One region of the Micromonospora psammae genome, then DNA from elsewhere that is predicted to be linked to it. Evidence: riboswitches for the same ligand, from Rfam matches in the RefSeq annotation. Region 1 holds a riboswitch; the other holds the start of a gene.
What was found. Region 1 has a riboswitch for cobalamin ahead of bluB (5,6-dimethylbenzimidazole synthase). Riboswitches for the same ligand answer to the same signal wherever they lie in the genome.
Positions count from the first base shown of each region.

Region 1 (4,184 bases):
CCCGGTCAGCTGCTGAAGCTGCCCCCGCAGGCGCGGGACGGTGGCGCCCGGGAGCACGCCGCCGGCCGGCTGGTGATCCGGCCCGAGACGCCTCGCAAGCCGTCCCCGCACCCCCGGACGGTCACCCCGACCACGCCGGGCAAGGCGCCGGCCGGCCCGGCGACGCCCGGGAAGGCGGGTCCGTCCACCCCCGGAAAGGCCGGGCCGGCTGACGTCGGGCAGCAGCCCGCGCCGCAGACGGTGAAGCCGCAGGTGGAACGACCGGCGGGTCAGTCCCCGGCGATGAGCGCCGGGGCCGCCCGGGCCGGCGGCGAGGACGGGATGAACCGGCCGCTGGCCGTCTCGGCCGTGCTCGCCGTCGCCAGCATCGTCGGGGCGCAGATCGGCGCGGTGCTCGGGCTGCGGCGCCGCCCGGCCCGGGTCACCGCCGCCCGCGCACTGGTCACGGGCCGCCACCGCCGCGACTGACCGGGGCACCCCCGGTCCCGCTGTTTCCAGGAAAGAGTGGCCTCCACCGTGGTGGGAGGCCACTCTTTCCCGGTTCGAGCGTGATCTTGGTGCGCGTGCGAGCGCGAACCCGGCCCCGCCCGGCCGCGGCCAGGCGGCCCGGCGGCGAGGGGTGGGCGGTCAGGGCAGCTTGGTCTGGAGCACCCCGTCGACCACGCGGGTGGGCAGGATCTGCTGGTCGTTGGCGGACGGACCGTGCACGACCTCGCCGCCGTTGAGGCGGAACGCGGAGCCGTGCCACGGGCAGACCACGCACGCGTGCCCGTCGATCTCCTGGACCTCGCCCTCACCGAGCGGGCCGCTCTGGTGCGGGCAGCGCTCCAGCATCACGGTGACCTCGTCGCCGTGCCGGTAGAGGATCACCGAGACGTCGTCGACCTCGCGGGTGACCAGCTCGCGCTGCGGCAGCGTCGCCAGGTCGGCGATCGCCTTCCACTCGTCGGGCATCCGGTGCAGCTCGGAGATGCTCTGGCTGACCTGCGCACCCTGCTTGTACGCCAGGTGCCCGCCGATGTACGCCCCGGCGCTGGCGGCGCTCAACCCCAGGTACGCCAGCGCCCGCCCCATGCCGTGCCGGCCGCGCAGCCGGGCGGCGAGCGAGCCGGCGTAGAACACCAGCGCAACCGAGTTGGAGGCGGCGTGCACCAGCCCCACCCGGCGCTGGTCCCGGGCCAGGGCGGCCCAGTCGTTCAGCCCGGCGACGGCGGCCGGGAGGGCGCTCACCGTCCCGAGGCCGACCAGGGTGGTCGCCGCCCGCCGCTGGCCGGGAAGCAGATCGAGCACGGCGGCGCTGATCCACGCGCCCACCGGCACCTGCACCATCGCCGGGTGCAGCGGATGGCCCAGCCAGACCCCGTGCAGCAGGTCGCGGACCCGCTGCCCGCGCAGCGTCGACTGGACGACGCGTTGGAGCCGGTATCCGGCCGGGTCCAACGCCGCGTTCTGCTCGATCCTGTTCATCAGCGCTCGCACGTTCCCCGACTTCCCGGCAGGCGCGGTCGCAAACCGGGCGGCGGGGACGAATTCCGCCGCCCGGTGGACATCAGCCCCACCCGGGACCTCCGGCTGGCGGGTGTGGACGGTGACCGGTCCGCTCCTGGGTACGCGGCGAGCACTCCGCGGACGCGAGCGCACTCCCCGGCCTGACGACCGGGTGACCGATGCGGGCGGGTGGGGCTTGGTTCAGCGGTCGGCGGTCCACCGGTCCGTGTGCAGGGCCTCGGCGAGCGGGCGCTTCTGCCGCCAGCCGTGCCGGGCCAGGTCCGGCACCTCCTCCAGGTGCGTCACCGGGCCGACGCAGAGCCAGGCCACCGGCCGGATGCCCGGAGGAATGCCGAGCAGCCCGGCCAGGAACGGCTCCCGGTAGAAGGAGACCCAGCCGACGCCGAGCCCCTCGGCGGTGGCGGCGAGCCAGAGGTTCTGGATGGCCAGGCAGACCGAGTAGAGGCCGGCGTCGGCGATGGCGTGCCGACCGAGCACGGCCGGGCCGCCCCGGGTCGGGTCGTAGGTCACCACGATCGACAGGGTCGACTCCAGCACCCCGTCGATCTTGATGCGGGCGAAGCGGTCGGCGGCCTCACCGGAGAGGGTGGCGGCGAAGACGTCCCGCTCGTCCCGCACGTGCGCGTGGAAGCGGCGGCGGAGCTCCGCGTTCCGGACCAGGATGAAGTCCCACGGCTGGGAGTAGCCGACGCTGGGCGCGGCGTGCGCGGCGTCGAGGACGCGGTGCAGGGTCTCGTCCGGCACCGGTTCCCCGGTGAACTGCGCCCGGACGTCCCGGCGACGGTGGATGGCGGTGTACAGGTCCATGGCAGGCTCCCGCTGCTCGGCCCACTCCCGGCGGGGTGGGCGGTCGACGCGAGGCCGGTCTTCGGACTCCCGGATCGACGCCTGGCCGTCCGCCTTCCCAGCCGTACGGCCAGTGGCTGCGCCTTCTCGCGCGTGGACGGTGGCTCCCCGGTCACCGCGGCGGGCCCGTGCCGGATTCGCACCGGCTTCCCGATTCTCCCCGCGCACGCGGGGCACCTCGCATGATCATTGCCATCGGCGATGCTAGCGGCCCGGCACGGCGGAACGGGCATGCGCACCGGGGCCACCACCCCCTACAGTGGCGAGACCCCGAGGCCGATCCGACCGCCGGGGTCGCACACCAAACGGGGGAACCACCATGAACAACCATGCCCGCGTCGTCCGTACCGTCCTGACGCTGGTCGTCGCCGCCGGCGTCGTGGCCGGCTGCCAGCAGACGGAGGAGAAGAAGCCCGCTGCCGCCGCGTCGTCGGCGAGCACCGCGCCCAGCCCCACGGTCGACGTCGCCGCGAACAGCAAGCAGGTCTGCGACGCCGCGCTCGCGGTGTCCAAGGAGCACTTCGTCGGGATGGCGGACGACGCCATCGCGGCCATCGACAAGCCGGTCAGCGCCAAGGAGGCCGGCGCCAAGGTCCGCGCCCACTACACCGAGATGGCGGAAGGGCTGCGCAAGGAGGCCGCCCGGGCCGCCGACCCGCAGCTGCGCGCGGCGGTGGAGAACCTGGCCGGCGCGATCGAGAAGCGACTGACCGGCCCGGACGCCACCAAGGTGGAGGCCCCGGACCTGGACCCGACCCTGAAGGCACTGGACACCGCCTGCGGCCGGTGACCCGGACGGCGCCGGCCGCCCCTGGCGTGCCGGCGCCGCCGGAGGGCATGCTGTCCCGATGGCCGTACACGTCGCGCACGACGGACCGGTGACCACGGTCATCCTCGACCGGGCGGCGTCGCGCAACGCCGTCGACGGACCGACCGCGCGGGCCCTCGCCGACGCGTTCCGCGCCTTCGACGCGGACCCGGACGCCGCGGTCGCCGTGCTCTGGGGCGCCGGCGGGACGTTCTGCTCCGGCGCCGACCTCAAGGCGATCGGCACCGCCAGCGGCAACCGCGTCGAACCGGACGGCGACGGCCCGATGGGCCCCACCCGGATGACGCTCTCCAAGCCGGTCATCGCCGCGATCTCCGGGTACGCCGTGGCCGGCGGCCTGGAGTTGGCGCTCTGGTGCGACCTGCGGGTCGCCGAGACCGACGCGACGTTCGGGGTGTTCTGCCGGCGCTGGGGCGTACCGCTGATCGACGGCGGGACGGTGCGCCTGCCCCGGCTGATCGGGCAGAGCCGGGCGATGGACCTGATCCTCACCGGCCGTCCGGTGCCCGCCGAGGAGGCGTACGCGATGGGTCTGGTCAACCGGCTGGTCCCGCCGGGTGAGGCCCGGACGGCGGCCGAGCGGCTGGCCGCCGAGATCGCCGGGCACCCGCAGACCTGCCTGCGCAACGACCGCGCCTCGGTCCTGGCGGCCGCCGGCCGCACCGAGCCGGAGGCGCTCGCGACCGAGCTGGCGTACGGGATGGACTCCCTGGCGGCGGACGCGGCGGCCGGCGCGGCCCGGTTCGCGGCCGGCGCCGGCCGCCACGGCAGCTGAGCGGGGGCGTCAGCGCAGGTTGCGCAGGGCGTCCTCGATGGCCCGGTGGAAGGTCGGGTACGCGTAGATCATGTGCCGGAGCTGGCTGAGCGGGACGGCCGCGTGCACCGCCACCACCAGCCCGGACAGCACCTCACCGCCGGCCGGGCCGACCGACGTGGCGCCGACCAGTACGCCCTGGTCGGCGTCGGCGATCAGCTTGATGAAGCCCTCGTTGCCCGTCTT
Region 1 is NZ_JBAKHM010000003.1:351,044-355,227, forward strand. Features, by position in the region: gene V6U79_RS07845 (LysM peptidoglycan-binding domain-containing protein) at 1-468, shown strand, start outside; gene V6U79_RS07850 (Rieske (2Fe-2S) protein) at 628-1,467, opposite strand; gene bluB (5,6-dimethylbenzimidazole synthase) at 1,690-2,316, opposite strand; cobalamin riboswitch at 2,352-2,551, opposite strand; gene V6U79_RS07860 (hypothetical protein) at 2,675-3,145, shown strand; gene V6U79_RS07865 (crotonase/enoyl-CoA hydratase family protein) at 3,204-3,959, shown strand; gene V6U79_RS07870 (dihydrolipoyl dehydrogenase family protein) at 3,969-4,184, opposite strand, start outside.

Region 2 (4,184 bases), on a different contig from region 1:
AGGGGCCGCACGTGCTGGCCATCCCCGGCACCGGCGACCCGGAGCACGTGGCCCAGAACGTGGCGGCCGGCGCGCTGCGGCTCACCGCCGGGGAGCTGGCCGCGCTCGGCTGACCCGGTCAGGTGGCGCTCACCCGCCTCGCAGTCCGTTGCCAGGAACGGGTGGTGCACTGGAGGGCACGCGGAGGAGAGGGAGTGCGCAGATGGCCTGGTTCAGCCGGCGGTCCCGGACCGCCGACCCGACCCCGACCAAGCTCGACCGGGAGGCGACCCGCGACGACCTGGCCGCGTTGGAACACTTCGTGACCAGCCGGCAGGGCGTCGAGTTCTATCTCGAGCCTGAGACCACCGCCACCGACACCACCGTGGTGGCGATCGCCCACGACGGGGAGTGGATCCGCCGCCGGACCGGCTCGCCGCAGGTGGCCGGGAAGCTGGCGCGCCGGCACGCGGTGCCGCTCTACGAGGCCATGAAGACCGGCTACCCGCAGCGGATGCGGGAGTGGAACCGGGCCCACCCGGAACGCCGGCTGCGCTGACCGGGACGCGGCCGGCGGCGCGGCCCCCGGCCCCTCAGGCCGCGACTGCGGCGCGGGCCTCGTCGAGGGTCATCGGGTCGGTGTGGCTCGCGACGTACCAGTGGTGGTCGGGGCCGAGCAGCCGGCGGACCAGCGCCAGGTCGGGGGCGTCGCCGGGCCCGCGCAGGTGCGCCGGTGGCGGGTAGAAGCAGTCGCCGAGCAGCATCACCGCCGAGTCCGGCACCAGCACCACGGTGGAGTCGGGGGCGTGCCCGCCGCCCACGTGCCGCAGTCGGACACCGGTGGGCAGCGTCAGTTCGTCGGTGAAGGTCCGGGTCGGCGGCAGCACAGTGAAGTCGTCCCAGGAGTCCATCGCCAGGGCGCGGGCCCGGAAGCTGGGTCCGAGCCGCGGGTTCGCGCGGACCTGCTCGCGCAGGTAGCGGTGGCTCCACGGGCGGGCCGCCTCGTCCCGCAGCAGCCGCTCCCCGGCGACGTGCCCGACGATCTCCACTCCCGGCCAGGCACAGGCGCCCCAGACGTGGTCCCAGTGGTGGTGGGTGTAGACCAGCCAGCGCGGTTCGGGCAGCCCGGAGATCGTGAGGGCGGCCCGGATTTCCCGGGCGTGCCCCGGGCTGTGGCCCGCGTCGACCAGCACGCTGCCCCGCTCGTCGGTGATCAACGCCACGGCCGGCTGCACGTTGTCGGGCTCCGGGTCACCCGGGAAGATCCAGACCCGGCCGGCGAGCTGGTGGAAGGTCATCTCGGTGGTGCCCCCGATTCCTACCGATCGTCGGTCGACGTTGGCTCCTCGTCGGCCGATCGTAGGCGCTCGACCCGCCCAACGGCTGCCCCACCTGCGGCGTCGGCCCCTCTGCTCTGCCGCCCCGGAGGCAACGGTGGAGCGCTCCCAGTGTCGCCTTGGCGGCAGCAGGGCAATGGAGGGTGCGCATCGAGTACGGACATTGTCCGAACTGGTCGAACCGCCGTCACCGATCGGTGGTGCCCGATCGATGCCGACCCGGGGCGGGGCCCGGGCCGGCGTTGACCGCGCGCCGAGAGGTGTGGCAGCATTCGCGGCCTGACGGCAGTGAAGGAAGCCGGTGCGATTCCGGCGCGGTCCCGCCACTGTCACCGGGGAGCGATCCCCCCTCGTGAGTCACGGCCGTGTGTCTGCGGTTGGAAGGCCGGGGGTGAGCGTCGATCCGGGAGCCAGGATACTTCGGCCGTCGGAGCTACCCCAGGGCGTGGACACCCGAGGAGGACCCGATGACGCGCAGCGTCTCCACCGTCGACGAGATCCGTCGCATCCGCACCGAGCAGGGCAGCGCGCCCATGGTCGGTCACCCCGCCGCACCGACCACCGGTCGCACCGCCGTGCCGACCACCGGTCGCACCGCCGTGCCGGCGCCCGGTCGCGCCGTCGCGCCCGAGGTCGGCCGCCGCGCCGCCCCCTCCGGCCGCCGCGCCGCTCGCCTCGCCGTTCACCGCTGAGTCCCGCACCGCGCCGCCCGCGCCCGCCGGCCGCCCGCCGGTGACCCGGTCGGCGACTCGTCGTACCCGCTGAACCGCGCCCACCCCGCATCGCCCGGCCGCCCTCGCGGCGACCCGGGTGTCACTCTCCGGAGCCTTTAGTGCGCATCCTGTTGCTGTCCACCGCCGACACCGACCTGCTCGCCGCCCGCGCCAGCGCCGCCGACTACCGGCTGGCCAACCCCGCCCGGGTCGGCGTGGACGCCGTGCCGGCGCTGCTCGACGGCGTCGACCTCGCCGTCGTACGCCTGCTCGGAGGCCGCCAGGCGTGGCCCGACGGCCTCGCCGCGGTGCTCGCCTCCGGCGTGCCCACGGTCGTGCTGGGCGGCGAGGCGGTGCCCGACGCGGAGCTGATGGCGGCCTCCACGGTGGCCTCCGGGGTGGTCACCGAGGCGCTGCGCTACCTGGTCGAGGGTGGCCCGGAGAACCTCGCCGAGCTGGCCCGGTTCCTCTCCGACACGGTGCTGCTCACCGGCGAGGGCTTCGCGCCGCCCACACCCACCCCGGCGTACGGGATCCACGGCGACCACCCGACGGAGACCGGCCGCCCCACGGTCGGGATCGTCTTCTACCGGGCGCACGCGCTGGCCGGGAACACCGGCTTCGTCGACACCCTCGCCGAGGCGGTGACCGCCGCCGGCGGCGACCCGCTGCCCATCTTCTGCGGCTCGCTGCGCGGGCTCGCCCCCGGTGACGGGCCGCTCGCCCTCTTCGCCCGCTGCGACGCCCTGGTGGTGACCGTCCTCGCCGCCGGTGGCGCCGTCGCCGCCGACGCCTCCGGCGGGGGCGACGAGGACGCCTGGGACGTCGGCGCGCTGGCCGCCCTGGACGTGCCCGTCATCCAGGCGCTCTGCCTGACCAGCACCCGGGAGCAGTGGGCGGGCAGCGACGCCGGGCTCTCCCCGTTGGACGCCGCGATGCAGGTGGCCATCCCCGAGTTCGACGGCCGGATCGTCACCGTGCCGTTCTCGTTCAAGCGGATCGACGCCGACGGCCTCTCCGGCTACGTCGCCGACCCGGAGCGGGCCGCCCGGGTGGCCGGCATCGCCGTCCGGCAGGCCCGGCTGCGGCACGTGCCGAACGCCGAGAAGCGGCTCGCGGTGGTGCTCAGCTCCTACCCGACGAAGCACTCCCGGGTCGGCAACGCGGTCGGCCTGGACACCCCCGCCTCGGCGGTGCGCCTGCTCGCCGCCCTCGCCGACGCCGGATGGGACCTGGGCGACGGCCCGGTGCCCACCGACGGCGACGCGCTGATCCACGCCCTGATCGCCGCCGGCGGGCACGACGTCGAGTGGCTCACCCCCGAACAGCTCGCCGCCGCCGAGGCGCGCCTGCCCGGCCAGACCTACCGACGCTGGTTCGCCCGGGTGCCGACGCCGCTGCGGGAACGGATGCTGGCGCACTGGGGCGAGCCGCCCGGCCAGCTCTACACCGACGGCGGCGACGTCGTCCTCGCCGGGCTGCGCTTCGGCAACGTGGTGCTGCTGATCCAGCCGCCGCGCGGTTTCGGGGAGAACCCCATCGCGATCTACCACGACCCCGACCTGCCACCCAGCCACCACTACCTCGCCGCGTACCGGTGGCTCGCCGAGCCGGTGGCCGACGGCGGCTTCGGCGCGGACGCGGTGGTGCACCTGGGCAAGCACGGCACCCTGGAATGGCTGCCCGGCAAGGGGCTCGGGCTGGCCGCCGACTGCGCCCCCGACGCGGTCCTCGGTGATCTCCCGCTGGTCTACCCGTTCATCGTCAACGACCCCGGCGAGGGCACCCAGGCCAAGCGCCGCGCCCACGCCGTCGTCGTCGACCACCTGGTGCCGCCGATGGCCCGCGCCGAGACCTACGGCGACCTGGCCCGGCTGGAGCAGCTGCTCGACGAGTACGCCACCGTGCAGGCCCTCGACCCGGCCAAGGTGCCGACCGTGCAGACGCAGATCTGGGCGCTGGTCCGCGCCGCCGAGCTGCACCACGACCTGCACACCGAGGACATGCCCGCCGCCGACGACTTCGACGACTTCGTGCTCCACCTCGACGGCTACCTCTGCGAGGTCAAGGACGTGCAGATCCGCGACGGGCTGCACATCCTCGCCGAGGCGCCCAGCGGGCCGGCCCGGGTCAACCTGGTGCTCGCCGTGCTGCG
Region 2 is NZ_JBAKHM010000004.1:287,781-291,964, forward strand. Features, by position in the region: gene V6U79_RS09810 (aldo/keto reductase) at 1-113, shown strand, start outside; gene V6U79_RS09815 (hypothetical protein) at 203-538, shown strand; gene V6U79_RS09820 (MBL fold metallo-hydrolase) at 573-1,277, opposite strand; cobalamin riboswitch at 1,608-1,737, shown strand; gene V6U79_RS09825 (hypothetical protein) at 1,784-2,008, shown strand; gene cobN (cobaltochelatase subunit CobN) at 2,149-4,184, shown strand, end outside.
Region 2: another riboswitch for cobalamin. It lies ahead of V6U79_RS09825 (hypothetical protein); the one in region 1 lies ahead of bluB (5,6-dimethylbenzimidazole synthase).